Regions from separate parts of the Streptomyces sp. SD15 genome, predicted to be linked through region 2. Evidence: riboswitches for the same ligand, from Rfam matches in the RefSeq annotation. Region 2 holds a riboswitch; the other holds the start of a gene.
The links. Region 2 has a riboswitch for ZMP and ZTP ahead of ACX28W_RS04195 (bifunctional 5,10-methylenetetrahydrofolate dehydrogenase/5,10-methenyltetrahydrofolate cyclohydrolase). Riboswitches for the same ligand answer to the same signal wherever they lie in the genome.
Positions count from the first base shown of each region.

Region 1: another riboswitch for ZMP and ZTP. It lies ahead of ACX28W_RS35445 (glycine hydroxymethyltransferase); the one in region 2 lies ahead of ACX28W_RS04195 (bifunctional 5,10-methylenetetrahydrofolate dehydrogenase/5,10-methenyltetrahydrofolate cyclohydrolase).

Region 1 covers NZ_JBTLMO010000052.1:27,229-31,631, forward strand. The annotation lists gene ACX28W_RS35435 (glutathionylspermidine synthase family protein) at 1-617, shown strand, start outside; gene rocD (ornithine--oxo-acid transaminase) at 624-1,838, opposite strand; ZMP/ZTP riboswitch at 1,977-2,063, shown strand; gene ACX28W_RS35445 (glycine hydroxymethyltransferase) at 2,092-3,537, shown strand; gene ACX28W_RS35450 (hypothetical protein) at 3,556-4,308, opposite strand.
Region 2 covers NZ_JBTLMO010000003.1:146,588-150,990, reverse strand. The annotation lists gene ACX28W_RS04205 (polyprenyl synthetase family protein) at 73-1,065, shown strand; gene ACX28W_RS04200 (hypothetical protein) at 1,052-1,360, opposite strand; gene ACX28W_RS04195 (bifunctional 5,10-methylenetetrahydrofolate dehydrogenase/5,10-methenyltetrahydrofolate cyclohydrolase) at 1,357-2,250, opposite strand; ZMP/ZTP riboswitch at 2,274-2,360, opposite strand; gene ACX28W_RS04190 (nuclear transport factor 2 family protein) at 2,608-2,973, opposite strand; partial or broken gene ACX28W_RS04185 (hypothetical protein) at 3,215-3,445, shown strand; gene ACX28W_RS04180 (ABC transporter ATP-binding protein) at 3,585-4,403, opposite strand, start outside.

The DNA.
Region 1 (4,403 bases), on a different contig from region 2:
TGATGACGGTCGCCTATCTGAAGGAGACCGCCGAGCAGGCCGGCCTCGACACGGACTGGATCTCGATGGAGGAGATCGGCTGGGACCCGCTGTCCGGCCGCTTCGTCGACAACCAGCTCCACTTCATCCGCAGCTGCTTCAAGCTCTACCCCTGGGAATGGCTCACCTCCGACCGCTTCGCCGACCACGTCCTGAACACCCTCGACAACGGCGGCGGCACGGGCACGACGATGTGGATCGAGCCCGCCTGGAAGATGCTCCTTTCCAACAAGGCACTCCTCGCCATCCTCTGGGAGCTGTATCCCGGCCACCCGAACCTCCTCCCCGCCCACCTCGACGGCCCGAGGGAGCTGGCCAGGACGACGGGGTACGTCGCCAAGCCCCTCCTCGGCCGCGAGGGCGCCGGTGTCACCGTCCACGAACCCGGCGCAGCCCCCCTCGTACGTGACGAACCCTGCTGTTACCAGGAGCTGGCCCCCCTCCCCTCCTTCGACGGCAACCGCGTCGTCCTCGGCGCCTGGGTCGTCGAGGACGAGTCGGCGGGTCTCGGCATCCGCGAGTCGTCCGGCCTGATCACGGACGAGTACGCCCGCTTCCTGCCACACGTGATCGTCTGACGAGGCCTAGACCCCGAGCACCCCTCTCAGCTGAGCCAGCCCCCAGTCGAGGTCCTCCTTGCTGATGACCAGGGGCGGGGCGATCCGGATCGTGACCCCGTGTGTGTCCTTGACCAGGACGCCGCGGTCCATCAGCTGCTCGGAGATCTCCCGGCCCGTGCCGTACTCCGGGGCGATGTCGACGCCCGCCCACAGCCCGCGCCCCCGCACCTGGGTCACATGGCCGGTGCCTGTCAACAGCCCCAGCTCCCGGTGCAGATGCTCGCCGAGCTCCGCCGCCCGCCGCTGGTACTCGCCCGACCGCAGCATTGCGATCACCTCCAGCGCCACCGCACAGGCCAGCGGATTCCCGCCGAACGTCGACCCGTGCTCACCGGGGCTGAACACCCCGAGCACCTCGCTGCTCGACACCACCGCCGACACCGGCACGACACCGCCCCCGAGCGCCTTGCCCAGCACATACATGTCCGGCACCACACCCTCGTGGTCACAGGCGAAGGTCCGGCCCGTCCGTCCCAGCCCCGACTGGATCTCGTCCGCGATGAACAGGACATTCCGCTCCCGCGTCAGCTCCCGCACGCCCGGGAGGTAACCGGCCGGCGGTACCAGCACCCCGGCCTCGCCCTGGATCGGCTCCAGCAGGACGGCGACCGTCTCCTCGGTGACCGCCGCCCGCAGCGCGGCCAGGTCCCCGTACGGCACGATGTCGAAGCCCGGTGTGTACGGCCCGAAGCCGGCCCGCGCCTCCGGGTCCGTGGAGAAGCTGATGATCGTCGTCGTACGGCCGTGGAAGTTGTTGCTCGCCACGACGATCCTCGCCCTTCCGTCCGGGACTCCCTTGACGCGATATCCCCACTTCCGGGCCGTCTTCACAGCGGTCTCCACCGCCTCGGCGCCCGTGTTCATCGGCAGCACCATCTCCATGCCGCACAGCTGCGCCAGTTCCGTACAGAAGTCAGCGAACCGGTCGTGGTGGAACGCCCGCGACGTCAGCGTCACCCGCTCCAGCTGCGCTCTCGCCGCGTCGAGCAGCCGCCGATGGCCATGTCCGAAGTTCAGCGCCGAATATCCGGCCAGCAGGTCGAGATAGCGGCGACCCTCGACATCGGTCATCCAGGCCCCGTCCGCCGTCGCAACGACAACCGGCAGCGGGTGGTAGTTGTGCGCGCTGTGCGCGTCGGCCAGGGCGATGTACGCCTCCGTGGTCTCCGTCGCGGTCACGGGATCTCCTTTCCTGCGGCATCGGGCAGCTTGTTACTTGCGCCGGAGTGCGCCTTGTGTGGGCTTGTGGCTTATTTCCTATCGTCGCTCGGATGGTGGACTGGGGGACCCTGCGATCCGGCGCGCCCGGTAGGCTGATCCGCGGGCCGTGACTGGCGCGCTGGGATGGGACCGACCATCGGGGAGCGGCCCAATCACTGTGTGCCGTGCGCCTGGGCCGAACCGCGAACGAACGCCACGTCCGGAGGCCGTCATGCCAGAGCCCCTTTCCACCGAGTCCACCGCCTTCCGTAGTGCCCTCGACGTGATCCGGGCCGTGGAGCCCCGCGTCGCCGACGCCATCGGTCAGGAAATCGCCGACCAGCGCGACATGCTCAAGCTGATCGCGTCCGAGAACTACGCCTCCCCGGCCACCCTCCTGGCCATGGGCAACTGGTTCAGCGACAAGTACGCCGAAGGCACCGTCGGCCGCCGCTTCTACGCCGGCTGCCGCAATGTCGACACGGTCGAAGCCCTCGCCGCCGAGCACGCCCGCGAGCTCTTCGGCGCCGAGCACGCCTACGCCCAGCCGCACTCCGGCATCGACGCCAACCTGGTCGCCTTCTGGGCCGTCCTCGCCGCCCGCGTCGAGGCCCCCGCCCTGGACCGGGCCGGCGTCCGCAACGTCAACGACCTCACCGAGGCCGACTGGGCCCAGCTCCGCCGCGACCTCGGCAACCAGCGCATGCTCGGCATGTCCCTGGACGCCGGCGGCCACCTCACCCACGGCTTCCGCCCGAACATCTCAGGCAAGATGTTCGACCAGCGCTCCTACGGCACCGACCCCGCCACCGGCCTCATCGACTACGAGGCCCTGCGCACCTCCGCCCGTGAATTCAAGCCGCTGATCATCGTCGCCGGCTACTCCGCCTACCCCCGCCTGGTGAACTTCCGCATCATGCGGGAGATCGCCGACGAGGTCGGCGCGACCCTGATGGTCGACATGGCGCACTTCGCCGGCCTGGTCGCGGGCAAGGTCCTCACCGGCGACTTCGACCCCGTCCCGCACGCCCAGATCGTCACCACCACCACCCACAAGTCGCTGCGTGGCCCGCGCGGCGGCATGGTCCTGTGCGACGAGACCCTCGCCGAGCAGGTCGACCGCGGTTGCCCGATGGTCCTCGGCGGCCCCCTCCCGCACGTCATGGCCGCCAAGGCCGTCGCGCTCGCCGAGGCCCGCCGCCCCGAGTTCCGTGACTACGCCCAGGCTGTTGTCGACAACGCCCGCGCCCTTGCCGAGGGCCTGATGCGTCGTGGCGCCACCCTCGTCACCGGCGGTACCGACAACCACCTCAACCTGATCGACGTCACCTCCTCCTACGGCCTCACCGGCCGCCAGGCCGAGTCCGCGCTGCTCGACTCGGGCATCGTCACCAACCGCAATGCCATCCCCGCCGACCCCAACGGCGCCTGGTACACCTCCGGCATCCGCATCGGCACCCCCGCGCTGACCACCCGTGGCCTGGGCACGACCGAGATGGACGAGATCGCCGGCCTCATCGACCGCGTCCTCACCACCGCCGAGCCCGGCACCACCGCCAAGGGCAGCCCGTCCAAGGCCCAGCACGTCCTGGACCCGAAGATCTCCGACGAGATCTCCCACCGCGCCACCGACCTGCTGACCGGCTTCCCGCTCTACCCGGAGATCGACCTCGGCTGACCCGCACCCCTGCGGGGGCTACATGTCGATCAACTCGTGTCGTGGTTCCCGCGGCGGTCCGGCAGCCTCACGCCGGGCCGCCGCGCGGCGTATCAGGAGGGTCCCGCAGCTGCCGAGGGCCAGGCCCCCGGCGAGTCCGGCTACCGCCCACCACAAGCCGGTGTCCTCGGCCGTCGCCGCAGCCGTCGTCGTTGCCGCACGGGGCCGCTCGATGGATGTGGATGTGGACGTCGGTGCGGGTGCGGCGGAGGCGTCCTCCGTCGTCTGCCAGGGCGCGGGATAAACGCCTCCCCCACCCTCACCGGACGGTTTGCCCAGCACGCCCAGCTTCTTGAACAGCGCGCGCACCTGGGCCGGTTGCTCGGCCCGGTGCCAGTAGCCGTTCAAGTTCGACATGTTGGTCGCCGTGTGTATCCAGACCTCCTTGCTGCGTGGCGAGTCCGGATAGACGCGGTCGACCCGCCACGGTGACACGTCATGGGCCATCCACGTGACATTGAGCTGACGTCCGCTGCCCACGCCCAGCCCGGGCGGTTCTTCGCGTATGCCGCTGCCCGGCTTGCCGAGCAGGCGTTCCAACTCCCCGTACCGCACGTCCGAGTAGTACAGAGCGGTGATCTGTGCACTCTCCGGCGACGCCACCAGCACACTCGTCGGACCGCCGGCCACCGCGGATGGCGCCCCCAGCAGCACCAAGGCGAGGGACACCCCCAGCGCCCCCAGCACCCCTAACGCCCCCATCAACGCGCCCAGTTCACGAATCCTGCGCATGCGAACCCCCAACCAGCCAGTCGAACCCGTGCGGCCTGTCCCGCGCCGCGTGTCACTTCTGGTACACCGCTCGACCCGCCGGGGTTCCCACTCGG
Region 2 (4,403 bases):
TGCCCGGCATCCGGAGTGATCGAATCGGTGCTCGATTCAATCTTGGTGGTGGGGAGTCGGCACGTGCGTTCCATGTCGTACCTGGATCTACATCGGCAGTTCTCGGCGGCCATCGACGCGGAGATGCGGGCCACGCTCGAAGGACTCGCCCCGGAGGCCGGCGCGGTGCGCGACGCGGTTGCGCAACTTGTGCGGAATCGGGGGTTCAAGTACCCCCTGTCCGTGCTGCCGATGATTGTGCACGCCGTCGAGACGGGCGCGCCCGAACCCGCCGTTCCGCTGGCTGTCGTGCATGAGCTGTGGTGGACTTCGGCGTGCTGTCTCGATGACCTGGCCGACGGACAGGGCGCGTTCCTCGCCGGTGAACTCAGCGAGAGCGAGGCACTGCTCGCGACGTTCGTCTGTGGAATTCCCCTCCCTCATCTCGTCGTTCAGTCGCAGCGCATTCCGGCATCGGTGCGCGGCGCCCTGTCGGACGAGATCGTGCGGTGCTGCATCGTCGCGACCCAGGGCCAGCTGAGAGACCTTCGCGGAGATGCGCGCGCCGCCACGCGAGACGCGGTGACCACGGCGTACAGAGGAAAGTCCGGAGCCCCCTTCAGCATGGTCACGGCGATGGCAGCACAACTGGCGGGTGTCGAGAAGGAGAGGGTGGAGCTCTGGCGCGAGTTCGGCGATGTCTTCGGCATCCTGTGGCAGATATTCAACGACCAGGAAGACATCCTGTCCGGCCGTAACGAAGACCTCCTGAACGGCACGGCGACGTATCTCCTGGCCTGCGCCCTTGAGGAGCCGGAGCCTCATGCCACGGAACGTGTCCTGGGGCTGAGCGCCGCCGCGAGGAACTCCCCGCACGCCCGGGCGGAACTCACCGACGTACTTCTCTCACCCGTGGTTCTTCGTCGGTACGAGGACGACATCAACGAGTTCCGCGCCGCATCCCACCGCATTCTGGATGAACTGGGCGGCGACGAAGCCTACGTGTCCGTCCTGCGACACCTGGTGGACGAGTCGTCCAGGATGCTGCTGCGCGCCGACCTCGCCCAAAGGGTCAACGTCGGCTGACCGAAAAGAGCGTCACCAGGGCGAGGTCAGGCCGAGCAGGAACCCGGTGCACAGATGTCGCCGCAGCACCCGGTACGTCGCACGAGGCGCTGAACACCTCCCCACTCAACTGGACGCGCAGAGGCTGCGCCCGGCCGGAGCCGTCACCGACCGGCTGGGCCGCCAGGGGCAGGCGTGCGTGTACGACGACAAGGCCCGCTTCGAGCGCCGGATGCTGATCCTGGACCCGGCGACCGGCGCCGTACTCGGCCTTGAGGACACCGTCACGAAGGACGATCCCGAGTACGGGCCTCAAGGCCGGGGATGTGATGTCGTACCGCGCGTGGATGCGCTGATCAGGCCCCGAACCTGGCGCTCGGCCCCGGTCACCGTCTGCTCCAGCAGGACCGCGATCGTCATCGGGCCGACACCACCCGGCACCGGCGTGATCAGTCCGGCCCGTTCGCGGGCGGTGTCGAAGTCGACGTCACCGACGTTGCCCGGGTTGTAGCCCGCGTCGATCACGACGGCTCCCGGCTTGATGTCCGCACCGTGGATCAGCCGGGGCCGTCCCACCGCGGCCACCACGATGTCCGCCTCGCGGACGACCGAGGACAGATCGGTCGTCCGCGAGTGGCAGTACGTCACCGTCGCGTCGCGGCCGAGCAGCAGCATGCCGACCGGCTTGCCGAGAATCGCGCTGCGCCCCACCACGACGGCGCGCTTGCCCGCCGGGTCCACGTCGTACTCGTCGAGCAGCCGCATGATGCCGCCGGGGGTGCAGGACACGAAGCCGGGCAGCCCGAAGCTCATCGCCGAGTACGAGCTCAGCGTCACCCCGTCCACGTCCTTCTCCGGCGCGATGGCCTCGAACGCCGCCCGCTCGTCGATGTGCGGCCCGACGGGGTGCTGCAGCAGGATGCCGTGCACGCTGGGGTCGCCGGACAGTGCCGTCAGCGTCTCGACCAGCTCGGCCGTCGTGGTGTCGGCGGGCAGGGCCACGTGCCGCGACTCGATACCGGCCTTGCGGCTGCGGTTCTGCTTCATCCGGACGTAGGTGACCGAGGCGGGATCCTCGCCGACCAGCACCGTCGCGAGACACGGCGCCACCCCCGTGCGCCCGGTGAGATCCGCCGCACGCTTGGCGGTCTCCTCGACGATGCGGCGCGCGAGACCCGCGCCGTCCATGAGCTGGGCCTGGGACATGGGCTACTCCTGAGCGTCGTTGACACAATCGCCCAGGCGCGCGGCAAAGACGCGTTCGTCAGACCGCTCCCCGGTGGTACTCCACCTCAGCGCCAGTCACAGCCCGCGACCAGGGTATCTCGTACGATCAACCGCTCGGACGCCGGAAGCGCCGTGTTCGAACGGCACGCGGTGTCGGAGGGTGAGGGTGAGAACGCGCTGCTCTGAGTGCCGACCGCACAAGCGAGACGGAAACGCGCCTGCCTGCCGCGGAAACCAGCCGTGGCCGCCGGGCCCGGCGCGACCGCCCCATCGCGGCCTTCGCCGAGAAGGTCCAGGTCAGACGAGACGTGATCTGGACCTTCGGCCAGTTCCTTCCTACTCGTCCCATGCCTGGAGCAACGTATGGTCGACGATCTTGCCGTCGCGCAGCGAGACCATCGAGCTGGCCAGCACCCGCACGCCGTCGGGATACTCGCAGGACTCGGTGAAGGCGACGTGGTTGCCCTGGATGACACACTGTTCCAGTTTGTGTGTCATGTCCCGGCTGTAGACCTCGTTGAGCATGTCGGCGATCTCGCCGCGGCCGTGTTTGACCATCGGGTGGCTCGGCTGGGTGTTGCGGTCGACGATGCGTACCTCCGCGTCGTCCGCGTAGAGCGACAGCAGAGCTGCCGCACTGTGTCCTTCAATGCCCCGGCGAAGCGTTTCGATGTCGAAGGCGGGGCCTAGCGCGGTGCCCATGATGACCTCCTCGGAAGGCCGCAGTCCGCTAAGGGGCGGGCCGCGAAGGGCGTCTCCTTCGAGACTCCTCCGCCGCAGGGCACGCGGCAAGCGCAGTCGGCACGATGCGCCTCTCGGGCGAGGAGCGGGGCCGGGCCGTGACCGTGAGGGGTCCGGGACCGTTGCCGACAGCATGATCTCAACCTGACGTACGGTCGCCGCCGTTGGTCTCGCCGTCGGCGTCACGGGCCTCGCCGCGCCGATGGCGGCCGCCGCCGCGAACCACGACGCGGGAAAGCCGAACCCGATCGCCCAGCTCGACGCGCTTGCCGTGAGGAGCATCCCCGCGGAGCACCAGGACGACATCCCGCGGGTCTCCAGTCAGCTGCGCGGGCTCAGCCGCCTGAACGACCTCAATCAGTTGCACCAGTTGCACCAGTTGCACCAGCTCACCGACCTGGCCGCCCCCGTCACCGGGCTGCTTCCGGCCGTCAGGCCTAGCCAGGGCCTGTCGCCGGGTCGTCCCGGTGCCGGGGGCATACATGTGTGCGCGAAGACGCTCTCGCGGAGCGGAGCGGGTCGGTCGCGCTTCGTGTGGTGAACGGGCATCCCCCCACGAAGTCCCTCGGTCGTCAGCCGGTGGTGGCGAGGAACTGCGTGGCGGCCAGTTCCGCGTAGAGCGGGTCCCCGGCCACGAGTTCCCGGTGGGTGCCCACGGCGCGTACCCGGCCCGCGTCCATGACGACGATGCGGTCGGCCATGGTGACGGTGGACAGCCGGTGCGCGACGACGAGGACCGTGGTCGTACGGGCGACATCGGCGACCGTGTCGCGCAGCGCGGCCTCGTTGACCGCGTCGAGCTGCGACGTCGCCTCGTCCAGGAGCAGCAGCCGCGGACGGCGCAGCAGGGCGCGGGCGATCGCGACGCGCTGGCGCTCGCCGCCGGACAGCTTGGTGCCGCGATGCCCGACCAGCGTGTCGAGACCGCGCGGCAGCCGCGCGACCAGTCCGTCGAGCCGCGTCGTCTTCAGCACGCGAGTGACGTCGGTGTCGTCGGCCTCCGGATTGCCGAGCAGCAGATTGTCGCGCAGGGAACCCGACAGGACCGGGGCGTCCTGCTCCACATAGCCGATGGAGGAGCGGAGCCGGGGCAGATCCCAGTCCTCCAGCGGACGCCCGTCGAGCGTGATGACGCCCGCTTCGGGCTCGTAGAACCGCTCGATGAGCGAGAAGACGGTGGTTTTGCCTGCCCCGGAGGGACCGACGAACGCGGTCATGCCGCGGGCCGGGACGGCGAAGGTCACACCGTGGTGGACGTACGCCAGATCGTCGGCGTACCGGAAGCGGACGTCGTCGAAGGCGAGCGCCGCCGGTTCGGCGCCCGGCGTCGGCAACGGCGCGGGCAGGGCGGCCGGTTCGGCGGGCAGCCGCAGCGCCTCCTGGATGCGGGC